Linked DNA regions of Martelella endophytica. The protein of the gene in region 2 interacts with the protein of the main gene of each other region in a pairwise test. Links are inferred from orthologs where the notes say so. Each region holds a gene or a part of one and is shown on either strand. Other genes may lie near its edges.

Region 1 (6,711 bases), 1.0 Mb from region 2 along the record:
AATCGAAGCCGACATCGCGATCGGGAAAGCCGAAGAGCAAGTCGGAAAAGGCGGACAGCGCCGACGATTTGCCGGCCTCGTTCGGGCCGTAGACGATATGCAGCCCGGCTTCCGGCCGGAAGAGGATGGAGCGATCGGTGAAATGCCCGTAGCGGATCAGGTCGAGCGAGAGAAAACGCATATCGTCAGTTCTCCGCAGAAAGGCGAGCGCCGAGAATGGCCCGGGCTTCGGCCAGAAGAGCGGATGCACTGTCGCCCAGCGGCTCGGCTTCGGCCGCAGCGCCACCGGGCAGCTTTTTGGCAATCTCCTCGATCAGCGCATCAAGCGCCTCGCCAATCTCGGGTTCGCCGGCGATGGCGTCGATCATGCGCTCGATATCGAGCGTGGTTTCGTCCTGCACCGGCCGTGGCGCATCATCGGGCGGCAGGAGGTCGAGGACCAGCTTCTCCAGCCAGAGCTCGGCATGAACGCGCTGCAGAGCCGCCTGCAGGTCGTCATGCCACTCGCCGCGCGCCGATTGCAGCCGCGCCGATCCATCGTGACGCCCCGAAAGGCTTAACCGCAACGCCAGCGGACGTTCGTCGGCCGCCTCAGCGAATTCCTCGACCCTGTGCTCGACCGCGGAGAGGATGTCGCCATCCTGCATGTCCGGCGTCACTGTAACGGTCACGGCCTCGAAGCGGGCGCAGTCGAGCGAAAGCCGCTCGTAGCGCGCCCTGCCCTCCTCGACCGTCACCAGCACTGCACCCTTTTCACCCGTCTCGCGGATATTGCGGCCCTGCAGGTTGCCGGGAAAGATCGTCAGCGGATCGGCGGAGACTTCCTCGAAGCTGTGGACATGGCCAAGCGCCCAGTAGTCATAGCCGCGCGAGGCAAGATCCGCCGGGGTGCAGGGTGCATAGACGGCATGCGGCGGCCGGCCGGAGAGCGAGGTGTGCAGCACGCCAATGTTGAAATGGCCGGGCACGGCGGGCGGATAGGCAAGCGCCAGATTGTCGTTCGCCACGCGCTCGGCAAAGCCCTGGCCATGCAGCGCCACCTTCAGATGGTCGATGACGAAGGTTTCGGGCTTGCGGGTCGAGAACTCGTGCACGTCGTCGGGCATCGCAATGGTGCGGGTGACGATGCTCTCGGCGTCGTGATTGCCGCGCAGGAAGTAGACCGGGATGCCGGCGCGGGCGAGCCGGGCGATCTCGCGGTTGAAGAACAGGCCGATATGGTTGTCCTTCCAGGCGCCGTCATAGACGTCACCGGCAATCACCAGGAAATCCACCTCAAGCGAAAGCGCCCGGTCTATCAGCGCCGTGAAGGCATCACGCCCGGCCGCGGCAAAACGCTCGGCAATACGCTTGTCCTTCAGCCGGAGGCCCGAAAGCGGGCTTCCAAGGTGCAGATCGGCAGCATGGATGAAGCGGAAGCTGGACACGGATCACGTTTCCCTGTTTTCCCATCGGCCTTCGACGGGTAAAAGAACTCCGGACGCTATTTCAAGTCAAAAGCGCCATAAGCGGCGCTTTGCTTTCCAGCGACGATTCTACCGGAGGAACACATGCATTATCACAATTTCGGCCGCACGGGGCGGCCCGTATCGAACATCGGCTTCGGCGCCTGGCAGATCGGCGGGTCCTGGGGATCGGTCACCGAGGAGGACGGCCGCGCCGCGCTGAACGCGGCACTTGATGCCGGCATCAACTTCATCGACACCGCCGATGTCTATGGCGACGGCCGCTCGGAAAAGATCATCGCCGATGTGCTGGCCAGCCGTGGCGGCCAACGCCCTTTCGTGGCGACCAAGGCCGGGCGCCGTCTCAACCCGCATACGGCGGAGGGCTATAACCGCGAGAACCTGGAAGGCTTTATCGATCGCAGCCTGAAGAACCTGAAGATGGAACGGCTCGATCTGGTGCAGCTCCATTGCCCGCCGACGGAAGCCTTCTACCGGCCTGACGTGTTCGAAGCGCTCGACGCGATCAAGGCCAAGGGCAAGATCGCCAATTACGGCGTCAGCGTCGAGAAGGTCGAGGAAGCGCTGAAGGCGATCGAGTTTCCGGGCGTTGCCAGCGTCCAGATCATCTACAACATCTTCCGCCAGCGCCCGGCCTCGCTGTTCCTGCCGGAGGCAAAGAAGAAGAACGTCGCCGTCATCGTGCGCGTGCCGCTGGCAAGCGGGCTGCTATCGGGCAAGATCACCCGCAACACCGCCTTCGCCAAGGATGACCATCGCAACTTCAACCGCAATGGCGACGCCTTCGATGTCGGCGAGACCTTTGCCGGCGTGCCGTTCGAGATCGCGCTCGATGCCGTCGAGGAAGTGCGCAAGCATGTGCCGGGTGGCGAAAGCATGGCCGCTTTTGCGCTACGCTGGATCCTGATGAACGAGGCTGTCACCGTCGCCATTCCGGGTGCGCGCAATGCCGAGCAGGCAAAGGGCAACGCAGCGGCTTCCGATCTTCCGGTCATCGGCGCCGACGTGATGGCGGCGATGGAAGAGCTCTATCGCTCCCGCATCGCTCCGCATGTGCATCAGCGCTGGTAGGTGTATCTCGGACCAAATAATCTCCCCCCTTAAGGGGGAGATCGGTAGCGGCGGGCTTTGGGCCATAAAACACGGGCTGATTGTGCCGGCAGGGCTCCTCCCTCAGGCCTCGCGCCGCCGCTCGATCAGCATGATCGAAAGCGAAGCGCCGAGGATCATCACGCCGCCCACCCAGAACAAGCTGTCCGGCGCATAGCCGAACACCAGCCAGCCTCCGAGAACGTTGAGCGGTAGCTTCAGGTCGTCGAAGGGCTGCACATAGGCGGCATCGGCGGATGAATAGGCAAGCGTGAGGAAATACTGCGCGAGGACGGTCACCAGGCCGAGCGCGATCATGACCCACAGCATGTCCCCGGTCGGCACGGCGAAGCCACCGCCGATGGCGACCAGAAGGTTGATCGGCGTCAGCAGCATCAGCAGCCAAACGGTGATCGATTCCGGCGCTTCGTCGGCGGTCAGGTTCTTGGTGATCAGCGAGGTTCCCCCCCACAGAAGTGCCGAAGCGACCGGCAGCAGCGCCGCCCAGGTAAAGGCCTCGGACCACGGCTGGAGGATGAGCACGGCGCCGGTAAAGCCCACCGCCGTCGCGATCCAACGCGAGGCGCCGACGCGTTCATTGAGGAAAAGCTTCGCGCCGACAATGATGAAGAACGGCGAGGTCATGACCAGCGCAATGGCCTGGCTGATCGGAACCGAGGCAAGGCCGATCGCCCAGGCCTGAACGCCAAGTGCCGAAAGCGCCACCCGGATGACATGGCGCCACGGATGCTCCGTGCGCATAACCTTCAGCCCGGTGCGGAACAGATAGGGCAGTGAAAACAGGAGCGCGATGCCATATTGCCAGAAGGCAACCGAAGACGCGGCAAAGCCCATGTTCATGGTGATCTGCTGAATGAGAATGTTGCCGGCCGTATAGACCACACCGGCAAGCACCATCCAGAACGCCCCGACAAGGGCTGGGGAACGGCGAAGTGTCGCGTTCATGACCGTCTCGAACCTTTCTCGCCTCACCCGGAGGCAGTGTGGACGGGACGACGCGACGGGCCAGCAATCGGCGCCAGCGCCGCTGCCATGCTCGACTGTTCTCTTTCATCCGGACTCTAACCGTCGGCTCCGGAGTTGCACCGGATCTGCTGACCCCGGTCCTTGCGAACCGGGCGCTCGCGGGCTTGCGCACAAACCGCGCTTACCGCCGGTGGGGAATTTCGCCCCGCCCCGAGAACCTGCCGGAAAGATATCCGGCACCAATACCCATCAGTTAGTCGAGCGCCGGTGAAACGGCAAGTGGTTTCGCCGGAGTGGAATGGTTACTGAGCGTCAACGAAACGCGCACAAAAAAACCCGGAGCAATGCCCCGGGTCTTGTCGCTTAGGAAAGCGGCGGAACTTACGAGTTGCAAGCTTCCTTGAGGCCTTTGCCGGCCGTGAACTTCGGAACGTTACGGGCCGGGATATCGACCTCAGCGCCCGTCGACGGGTTGCGGCCCTTGCGAGCTGCGCTGTGCGAAACGGTGAAGGCGCCGAAACCGGCGAGGCGGACTTCGCCGCCATTCTTCAGTTCGCCCTGGACGGCATCAAAAACAGCGTCGACAGCGGAAGCGGCGTCGGTCTTCGACAGGCCAGCCTTTTCAGCGACGGAGGCTACGAGTTCACTCTTGTTCATGTTTCCACCCTTTCTCAAATGGTTCGAAACGAATCTCGGTTCAGTCGGGCTCAGATAATCAACACCGGGACCCGCCAGCAATTCAAAAGCCCTGCGTTTCAACGAATTGCAATAGCAATACGACGATTTGTGAAGAAAGGCCGGTCAGAGACCGGCCTTCAAGGCTTCTTTTCCACAGGAGCCCCGGAAAAGTGGCTATTTTTCGGCGTTAGTGAGCCATTGTCTTGCCCGAGTCGGCATCCTTGTCGTCGGTGGAAATCGCCACGTTTTCAGCCGCGGGATCCCATTCGATCGGCTGCGGCACCTCCAGCAAGGCGTGCTGCAGAACCTCACCCATGCGCGAAACCGGGATGATTTCCAGGCCGTTCTTGACGTTGTCCGGAATGTCGGGAAGGTCCTTGGCGTTCTCTTCCGGGATCAGCACCTTCTTGATGCCGCCACGAAGAGCCGCAAGCAGCTTCTCCTTCAAACCACCGATCGGCAGAACCCGGCCGCGAAGGGTGATCTCACCCGTCATCGCCACGCTCTTGTCGACCGGAATACCGGTCATTACCGAGACGATCGCGGTCGCCATCGCGACACCTGCAGACGGTCCGTCCTTCGGGGTCGCCCCTTCCGGCACATGGACGTGAATGTCGTTCTTGTCGAACATAGGCGGCTTGATGCCGAAGTCGACGGCGCGCGAGCGGACATAGGAGGCCGCTGCCGAAATCGATTCCTTCATCACGTCGCGCAGGTTGCCGGTGACCGTCATGCGACCCTTGCCGGGCATCATCACGCCTTCGATCGTCAGCAGCTCACCGCCGACTTCCGTCCAGGCAAGACCGGTGACAACACCGACCTGGTCCTCACCCTCGGCCTCGCCGTGGCGGAACCGCTGGACACCGAGATAATCCTCAAGATTATCGGCAGTGATATGGACTTCCGTCTTGTCGCCCTTGACGATCTCGGTGACGGCCTTGCGGGCAAGCTTCATCAGCTCGCGCTCGAGGCTGCGCACGCCCGCTTCGCGGGTGTACTGCTGGATGACCCGCGTGATCGCCGCATCATCAACCGAGAACTCCTCGGACTTCAGTGCGTGTTCGCGGATCGCCTTCGGCAGCAGGTGACGCTTCGCGATCTCCAGCTTTTCCTCTTCGGTGTAGCCGGCAATGCGAATGATCTCCATGCGGTCCATCAGCGGGCCCGGAATGTCGAGCGTGTTCGCCGTGGTGATGAACATCACGTTGGACAGGTCGTATTCGACTTCCAGGTAGTGGTCCATGAAGGTCGAATTCTGTTCCGGGTCCAGCACCTCAAGCAGAGCCGAGGACGGATCGCCGCGGAAATCGGCGCCCATCTTGTCGATCTCGTCGAGCAGGAAGAGCGGGTTGTTCTTGCCCACCTTCTTCATCGACTGGATGATCTTGCCGGGCATCGAACCGATATAGGTCCGGCGATGACCGCGGATCTCGGACTCGTCACGGACGCCACCGAGCGCCATGCGCACGTACTCACGGCCGGTTGCCTTGGCAATCGACTGGGCAAGCGAGGTCTTGCCGACGCCGGGCGGGCCGACGAGGCACAGGATCGGGCCTTTCAGCTTCTTGGCGCGGGCCTGGACGGCGAGGTATTCGACCACACGGTCCTTGACCTTTTCGAGACCGAAATGATCTTCTTCGAGCACCTTCTCGGCAGCCTTCAGATCGCGCTTGACCTTGGACTTGTTGTTCCAGGGCAGGCCGACAATCCAGTCGAGATAGTTGCGGACCACAGTCGCTTCTGCCGACATCGGGCTCATGTTGCGCAGCTTCTTCAGCTCGCCCTCAGCCTTTTCGCGGGCTTCCTTGGAAAGCTTGGTCTTCTTGATCTTTTCTTCAAGTTCACCGACTTCGTCGCGACCGTCCTCGCTCTCGCCGAGCTCCTTCTGAATGGCCTTCATCTGCTCATTCAGGTAGTACTCGCGCTGGGTCTTCTCCATCTGTCGCTTGACGCGGGTGCGGATGCGCTTCTCGACCTGAAGGACCGAGATCTCGCCTTCCATGAAGCCGAGCGCCTTTTCAAGGCGTTCCTTGACGCTGGTGGTTTCCAGCATCTCCTGCTTCTCGGTCAGCTTGATCGCGAGATGCGAGGCAACGGTATCGGCAAGCTTCGAGTAATCCTCGATCTGGCCGGCAGCGCCAACGACTTCAGGCGAAACCTTCTTGTTGAGCTTCACATAGTTCTCGAATTCGGAGACGACCGAACGGGACAGCGCCTCGATCTCGACGGCATCCTCTTCGGGCTCGGCAAGCACTTCGGCTTCGGCTTCGTAGAATTCATTCTCGACACGAATGTCACCGATAGCAGCGCGCGACTTGCCTTCGACCAGCACCTTGACGGTGCCATCGGGCAGTTTCAGCAGCTGCAGCACATTGGCGATGGTGCCGATACGATAGAGCGCGTCCGGAGCCGGATCATCGTCGGCCGCATTCACCTGCGTGACCAGCATGATCTGGCGGTCGGCATTCATCACCTCTTCGAGCGCGCGGAT
Region 2 (7,203 bases):
TGCGTGAGCGTATGATCGAGGCGAACATGCATCCGGGCGACCGGATTCCGTCCGAATGGCTCGATCCGGCGTCGCTTGGCGCCTCGCGGGGTACGGTGCGCGAGGCGCTGAAGATCCTTGAATTCCAAGGCATGATCGCCAGCAAGACCGGCCCCGGTGGCGGTGTTTTCGTGCGCTCTGTCAAGCCCTCCGAGGCTATCCAGATGGTCACCAACCTGTTTCTGCAGGAGCCGCCATCCATTGCGAATATCTATGCCCTGCGCAAAAAGCTGGAGCCGGAGCTTGCCGCCGATGCCGCCCGCGACCTGCCGTTCGACGCTTTGCAGGGCCTGCAGGAAACCATCCGCCTCTACCAGAAGAAGCCCGAGACCACGGAGGAGGAATATGTCCAGCGCCTCGCCGAGCTCGATTTCCACGCCGAGCTCGCCCGGCATGCGACCAACCCGGTCCTCGGCTTCACCTGCGGCCTGCTGCTCAATCTGCTGCGCGACCTCGCCGAGTGCCGCGCCATTTACCAGACCCGCAATCCGGGCTTGCGCGAAAGCGGCGTTTTCTATCAAATCGAACTCATCAAGGCGATTGGCGCGCGCGACCGGACCCGGGCGCGCGACATCATGACCGAGCACATGATCGAGGCGGAAGCCTACATGCTGGCGCGGGCACGGCTCAACCGCGGCGCCGACTGAGGGGCGCGAACAGGTTGCGAAAGGGAGAGGACGGGAATGAAGCTCCCGCATGCACACACGATCCACGCCCATGACGGCCATCTCGGCTGGAACCGGGCGCTCCGTCCCGTCCTGCGCGCCAGCTCCGGCGACACTGTCACCTTCTGCTGTCGCGATGCCGGCAATGGCCACTATCACCATGCCAGCACCAGCCACGATGTCACGACGTCCGATCCTGCCGATGCCAATCCGCTGACCGGACCGCTCTTCGTCGAGGGCGCGATGCCGGGCGATGCGCTGAAGGTCACGGTCAATGAATTTGCACCGTCGGGTTTCGGCTGGACGGCGATCATCCCCGGTTTCGGCCTGCTTTCCGACCAGTTCGTCATGCCGAAGCTGAAGCTCTGGAATTACGAGACCGATGTGGCGACGCCTGCGGTCTTCAATTCGCTCGCACGCGTGCCGCTGCGGCCCTTCATCGGCACCATCGGCGTGGCACCGATGGAGCCCGGCAACCACTCCGTCATCCCGCCGCGCCGGATCGGCGGCAACATGGATATCCGCGACATCGCTGCCGGAACGGTGCTCTATCTTCCGGTCGAGGTCGAGGGCGCGCTGCTTTCGGTCGGCGACTGCCACGCCGCGCAAGGCGATGGCGAGGTCTGCGGAACAGCGATCGAAACCGCGATGGACGTGTCGCTCACCGTCGAGGTGATCAAGGATGCCGCCCCCAGGACCCCGCATTTCATCACGCCCGGTCCAATCTCGCGGCATCTGGACAGCGCCGGCTACGATGTGACCACCGGCATCGGCCCGGATCTGATGCAGGCCGCTCGAGACGCGGTCTCCCACATGATCGATCTCCTCGCCCGCACGCGCAATCTCAACGCCGAGGATGCCTACATGCTCTGCTCGGTCTGCGGTGACCTGAAGATCAGCGAAATCGTCGACGCCCCCAACTGGGTCGTGTCCTTCTATTTCCCGCGGATTGTCTTCGAATAGGGTCTATCGCCGGTCGATCGGGAACAGAGCCTCTCCCTTGTCCTCGAAGGCGGTGATGTTGCCGATCGTGGTCTTGGCGATGTTGAACAGCGCCTCCTGGGTGAAGAAGCCCTGGTGGCCGGTGATCAGCACGTTGGGGAAGGTCAGCAGCCGGGCGAAGATGTCGTCGCGGATCACCGTTGAGGAGAGGTCGCGGAAGAACAGATCCTCTTCTTCCTCATAGACGTCGAGCGCCAGAGCGCCGATCTTGCCGGACTTCAGTCCCTCGATCACGGCCAGCGTGTCGATGACGCCGCCACGGCTGGTGTTCACCAGCATGCGGCAATTCTTCATCGCGGCAATCGCCTCCTCGTCTATGAAATGCCGCGTTTCCGGTGTCAGCGGGCAGTGCAGCGAAATGATCTCCGCCTTGTCGAGCAGCTCGGCCTTGTCGACATAGCGGGCTCCGAGCGCGATCGCCTCGTCGTTCGGATACGGATCGAATGCGAGAAGCTCGCAGCCGAAGCCGGCAAAGGCCCGCATCACGTTGCGGCCGATCCCGCCGGTACCGACCACACCGACGGTCTTGCCGTGGAGATCGAAACCGAGCAGCCCATTGAGCGCGAAATTGCCCTCGCGCACCCGGTTATAGGCGCGGTGGATCTTGCGGTTCAGCGTCATTACCAGCGCCAGCGTGTGCTCGGCGATGGCATAGGGCGAATAGGACGGCACGCGGGCCGTGGCAATCGCAAGGCGGTCGGCGGCTGACAGATCGAGCCGGTTGAAGCCGGCGCAGCGCAGCGCCACCAGCTTCACGCCCGCCTCGTGCAGCACTGACAGCGTCGAGGCACCGAGATCGTCGTTGACGAAGGCACAGACGGCTTTGGAACCGGCGGCGAGCCGCGCGGTCGGCGCATGCAGCGCGGCCTCGGTGAAGACCAGGTCGTGCCGGCCCTCATTGGCCGATTTCAGGAATTCCTCGTCATAGGGCTTGGCGGAAAAGACTGTGACACGCATGGGGTTTCCTGTTTATTGCAAGTGGGGCCGGGTACGCCGAGAGTTTAGGGTGGTTTCGGACAATGACAATGGCAAGACGGCCGCAAGCGGCGGCGTGGACGGTTTGTCGCGGCGCTTGCCCCGCACTCCGGCCTTTTCGGGGTAAAAACGCCGGAATGCACATTGACGGAAGCCGCTTTTGCCTTTATATGCCCGCCCACAGTATTTGAAAGCTGACTGAAGCTTCATCAATTGCTCCTGGCAGATAAGCGTTCGAACATTCGGTACGCCGAACATGCCGGAGCTCGCGACAGAACTCGAAGAGAGACTTATATGGCCAATACAACTTCGGCGAAAAAGGCGACGCGCAAGATGGCCCGCCGTACCGCCATCAACAAGTCGCGCCGTTCGCGCGTTCGCGGTTACGTCCGTAAGGTAGAAGAGGCGCTCGCCGCCGGTGATCTCGAGCAGGCCAAGGCCGCTCTGAAGGTCGCAGAACCGGAACTGGCTCGCGCTGCCAGCAAGGGCGTGGTTCACCGCAATACCGCCTCGCGCAAGGTTTCGCGTCTGGCACAGCGTGTGAAGACGCTGTCGGCCTGAAGCCCGATCAAAATCATGTGATTAAAAGACCCGGCCCCGAGCCGGGTTTTTTATTTGGCTTCATACACTTGCTGATTGTGACGACTTCGTTGCACTCTTGTGTCACAAAAATGACGGATTTTTTCTCTCCAATTCAAGGGCTTACAAGAGAAGCTTGCGACATGGACGAAATCTGATCGCTTCCGAAGGGCCAAAAAACGAGTCAAGCGAATTTATTTTTTCGGTGACGATTCGGCGCGACTTTAAAAACGGCTGCTGAATCTAATTGATTCAAAAGCGATTCTTTTTGCCTCCGTCATCGGGCCCTGACGCCCCCCGCAGAGTCAATGCCGGAGGCTGGGATTTGGCGAAAATTCCTTGTTGAAATTGATGACCGAACTTGCCTAAATGCTCCCACAACGGCGGACGGATTGAGCTTCCGGATTTTCCGGGAGGGGCGGGTTCACCCACGAACTTGCTGTCCTTCCTTCGCCAAAAGCGATGTCGCATGACGTCGTTTTTCCGACAATCTTTGGTTGCGCACCGGATTTAGTACGAATCCGGTTCTGTATTGTTGCGCGCTTTTTTTGGACTTGAAGGGGAGGGTTTCGACAAGGCGCGATTGAATGTTTTTGAAGTCCTGAATGACGCGATCGAATACGAGGTTCGATTGCCAGGGCTCCCACCAATCCGGCGACGTTCCGGACAATTCACAATAAAAAGCCGGCAATGACCGGCACGGGCGAAATCAGGCAGCAAGCCGGCAAGAAGGCTTGCGCCAGGGTGATGACTGTTGAAAGGCGGCAAGATGAAAATGAGAGTGGTGGCTTCGCGTATCGGCGAGAAGGCAGATGACGCTGAAGCAAGGGGGGAAGTCCATGCAGGGGCGCCGGCCGTCGTGAACGATACCTCTGATGATCTGTTTTTCGAACGCTTCTGCATCGCTCTCAAGGCCCATGTCGGCGGCGATGTCTATGCGAGCTGGTTCGGGCGGCTGAAGCTGCATTCGGCGGACAAGAGCGTGATGCGCTTCTCGGTCCCGACGGCTTTCCTGAAGTCCTGGATCAACAACCACTATCTGGCGCTGATGACCGAGCTGGTGCAGGGCGAGCGGCCGCAGGTGCTGAAGATCGAGATCCTGGTCCGCTCCGCGACCCGCGCTCCGCGCCCGCAGCCAGCGCCCGAGCAGGAAAAGCCCGTGATTGCCGCGCAGCCTGCGCCGACCCGGCCGATGGCGCGCAGCGCCGCCAACCAGCCGCTGATGCCCGAACCAGAAGCCGTGCGCCCCGCCTCCTCGACCGCGGCCACCGTTTTCGGCTCGCCGCTTGATCCCTTCTTCACCTTTGACAGCTTCGTCGAGGGCTCGTCGAACCGTGTGGCACTGGCCGCTGCCCGCACGATCGCGGAATCGGGCTCGGCCGCCGTTCGCTTCAATCCGCTGTTCATTCATTCATCGGTCGGCCTCGGCAAGACCCACCTTTTGCAGGCGATCGCCAATGCGGCGCTCGTCGCTCCGGACAAGCCGCGCGTGGTCTATCTGACGGCCGAATACTTCATGTGGAAGTTTGCGACCGCGATCCGCGACAATGACGCCCTGACGCTGAAGGACTCGCTGCGCAATATCGACCTTCTGGTCATCGACGACATGCAGTTCCTGCAGGGCAAGATGATCCAGCACGAATTCTGCCACCTCCTCAACACGCTGCTCGACAGCGCCAAGCAGGTCGTGGTCGCAGCCGACCGGGCGCCTTGGGAGCTGGAATCGCTCGATCCGCGCGTGCGCTCGCGCCTGACCGGTGGCGTGTCGCTGGAAATCGAGGGACCGGACTATGCGATGCGGCTTGAAATGCTGAAGCGCCGCCTGTGGCTTGCCCAGCAGGAAGACCCGTCCATCGACATTCCGGCGCCCGTGCTTGAACATGTCGCCCGCAAGGTGACGGCGAGCGGGCGCGAGCTCGAGGGCGCCTTCAACCAGCTCCTCTTCCGCCGCTCCTTCGAGCCGGACCTGTCGATCGACCGCGTCGACGAACTTCTCGTGCATCTCGTCGGCACCGGCGAACCCAAGCGGGTGCGCATCGAGGATATCCAACGCGTTGTCGCGCGCCATTATTGCGTGACCCGGCAGGAGCTCGTCTCCAACCGGCGGACCCGGGTGATCGTCAAGCCGCGCCAGATCGCGATGTTCCTCGCCAAGACGATGACGCCGCGCTCCTTCCCCGAGATCGGGCGCCGGTTCGGCGGCCGCGACCACACGACCGTGCTGCATGCCGTGCGAAAGATCGAGGACCTTCTCGAGAAGGACCAGAAGCTTTCGCAGGAGGTCGAGCTGCTGAAGAGGCTGATCAACGAATAGGGCACCGCGCCCGGCAAGATTAATAATTTGTCATGACTGAAGGCCGCCGGAACAATGGTTCCGGCGGTCTCGTTGTTCCATCAGGTAACACGAATTTGATCGGAGACCGTCATGACAGATCAACCCGGAAGGGCACGGCGGACGACTTCACTCGGAGCAGCCGGGTGGTGGAGCCGCATCTTCGCCCTGATCCTCATTCTTATCGGTATCGTCCTGACAGCCGGCGGAGTCTGGCTGATCGCGCTTGGCGGCTCATGGTATTACGCCGTCGCCGGCATCGCCCTCCTCTACAGCGGCTTCGGCTTCTGGCAGATCAGGATGAAGGGCTTCTATGTCTATCTCGCCACCTGGGCCCTCACCCTCGTCTGGGCTTTCTGGGAGGTCGGGTTTTCGGGATGGGACCTCGTTCCCCGCGTCGTCGCACCGACCGTGCTGCTGATCGGCAGCCTGTTCACGCTGCCGGCGTTGAGCCGTACGCCCGAACCCCACAGTGAAATGACGCCGGCCATGTCGCTCGTCGGCGCCTTCGCGATGGCCGGACTGGCGCTGTTCCTGATGCAGGGCATGGCGCACGCGGCAACCGGTGACACCGCGGTCGCCTCCCCTGACAAGTCTGCGGTCAAGGGTACCGGCACGATGGTGAGCACCTCCGCCGAAGGCGTCAACGTTCGCCGGAGCGGCGCGGATTGGCCGTATTATGGTGGTTCACGCGATGCGACCCGCTATTCGCCGCTCGACCAGATCAATGTCGACAACGTCAAGAACCTGAAGGAGGTCTGGCACTTCCACACCGGCGATATGCCCGACAAGGACGCCAAGGGCTCCTATTCGCCGGAAAACACGCCGCTGAAGGTTGGCAGCCACGTCTATGTCTGTTCGGCCAAGGATGAGTTGATCTCGCTCGATGCCGGCACCGGCAAGGAAGAGTGGCGCTATGACCCGAAGGTGCCGGACGACGCCGTTCCCTACGGCGCGACTTGCCGCGGCGTCGCCTATTACCAGGTGCCGACAATGTCGGCCGACGCGCCCTGCGCCGAACGCATCATCATCGGCACGCTCGATGCCCGGTTGATTGCCATCGACGCCGAACACGGTCGCCTGTGCGAGGATTTCGGCGACAAGGGCATGGTCTACCTGGAAAAGGGCCTCGGCAAGACCGTTCCCGGCTGGTACGCGATCACCGCGCCGCCGACCATCGTGCGCGGCGTCATCGTCGTTGGCGCGCAGGTGAAGGATGGTCAGGCCGAGAATGCGCCCTCCGGCGTCATCCGCGGCTACAGCGCCGAAAACGGCAAGCTCGCCTGGGCCTGGGATATGGGCGCACCGGATCGCACCGGCGCTCCAACGGACGGCGAGACCTATACGCGCGGCACGCCCAATATGTGGACCGCCGCCACCGCCGACCCCGAGCTCGGTTATGTCTATCTGCCGCTCGGTAACTCCTCCGTCGATTATTACGGCGGCAACCGAAAGCCCTACGAGAACGAGTACAATTCTTCGCTGGTTGCCATCGATGTGACCACCGGCAAGCCCGGCTGGCATTTCCAGACCGTGCATTACGACCTCTGGGATTATGACCTCGGTTCACAGGTTTCTCTGGTCGACATGAAAACCGACAATGGCACCGTC

What was found. Proteins that work in one complex are often made in the same cells at the same time.
Region 1: the proteins of dnaA (region 2) and TM49_RS14850 interact in binary tests that used the Escherichia coli proteins (3 or more experiments, as listed by UniProt). The link is inferred for Martelella endophytica from one-to-one orthologs.

The regions. Positions count from the first base shown.
Region 1 is NZ_CP010803.1:3,249,440-3,256,150, reverse strand. The notes cover bases 2,571-5,423. They hold TM49_RS14850 (HU family DNA-binding protein), read right to left. Parts: upstream 4,218-5,423; coding sequence 3,924-4,217; downstream 2,571-3,923. Other genes in these bases: lon (endopeptidase La), read right to left, coding at 4,408-5,423; TM49_RS14855 (DMT family transporter), read right to left, coding at 2,640-3,521. Also shown: TM49_RS14870 (ATP-binding protein), read right to left, coding at 1-181; TM49_RS14865 (metallophosphoesterase family protein), read right to left, coding at 186-1,427; TM49_RS14860 (aldo/keto reductase), read left to right, coding at 1,551-2,537; more of lon, read right to left, coding at 5,424-6,711.
Region 2 is NZ_CP010803.1:2,239,750-2,246,952, reverse strand. What follows is about bases 3,325-6,301. They hold dnaA (chromosomal replication initiator protein DnaA), read left to right. Parts: upstream 3,325-4,029; coding sequence 4,030-5,574; downstream 5,575-6,301. Other genes in these bases: TM49_RS10130 (membrane-bound PQQ-dependent dehydrogenase, glucose/quinate/shikimate family), read left to right, coding at 5,686-6,301. Also shown: TM49_RS10155 (FadR/GntR family transcriptional regulator), read left to right, coding at 1-686; TM49_RS10150 (acetamidase/formamidase family protein), read left to right, coding at 723-1,667; TM49_RS10145 (2-hydroxyacid dehydrogenase), read right to left, coding at 1,671-2,663; rpsT (30S ribosomal protein S20), read left to right, coding at 2,976-3,242; more of TM49_RS10130, read left to right, coding at 6,302-7,203. UniProt on the Escherichia coli protein: Plays an essential in the initiation and regulation of chromosomal replication. Binds in an ATP-dependent fashion to the origin of replication (oriC) to initiate formation of the DNA replication initiation complex once per cell cycle.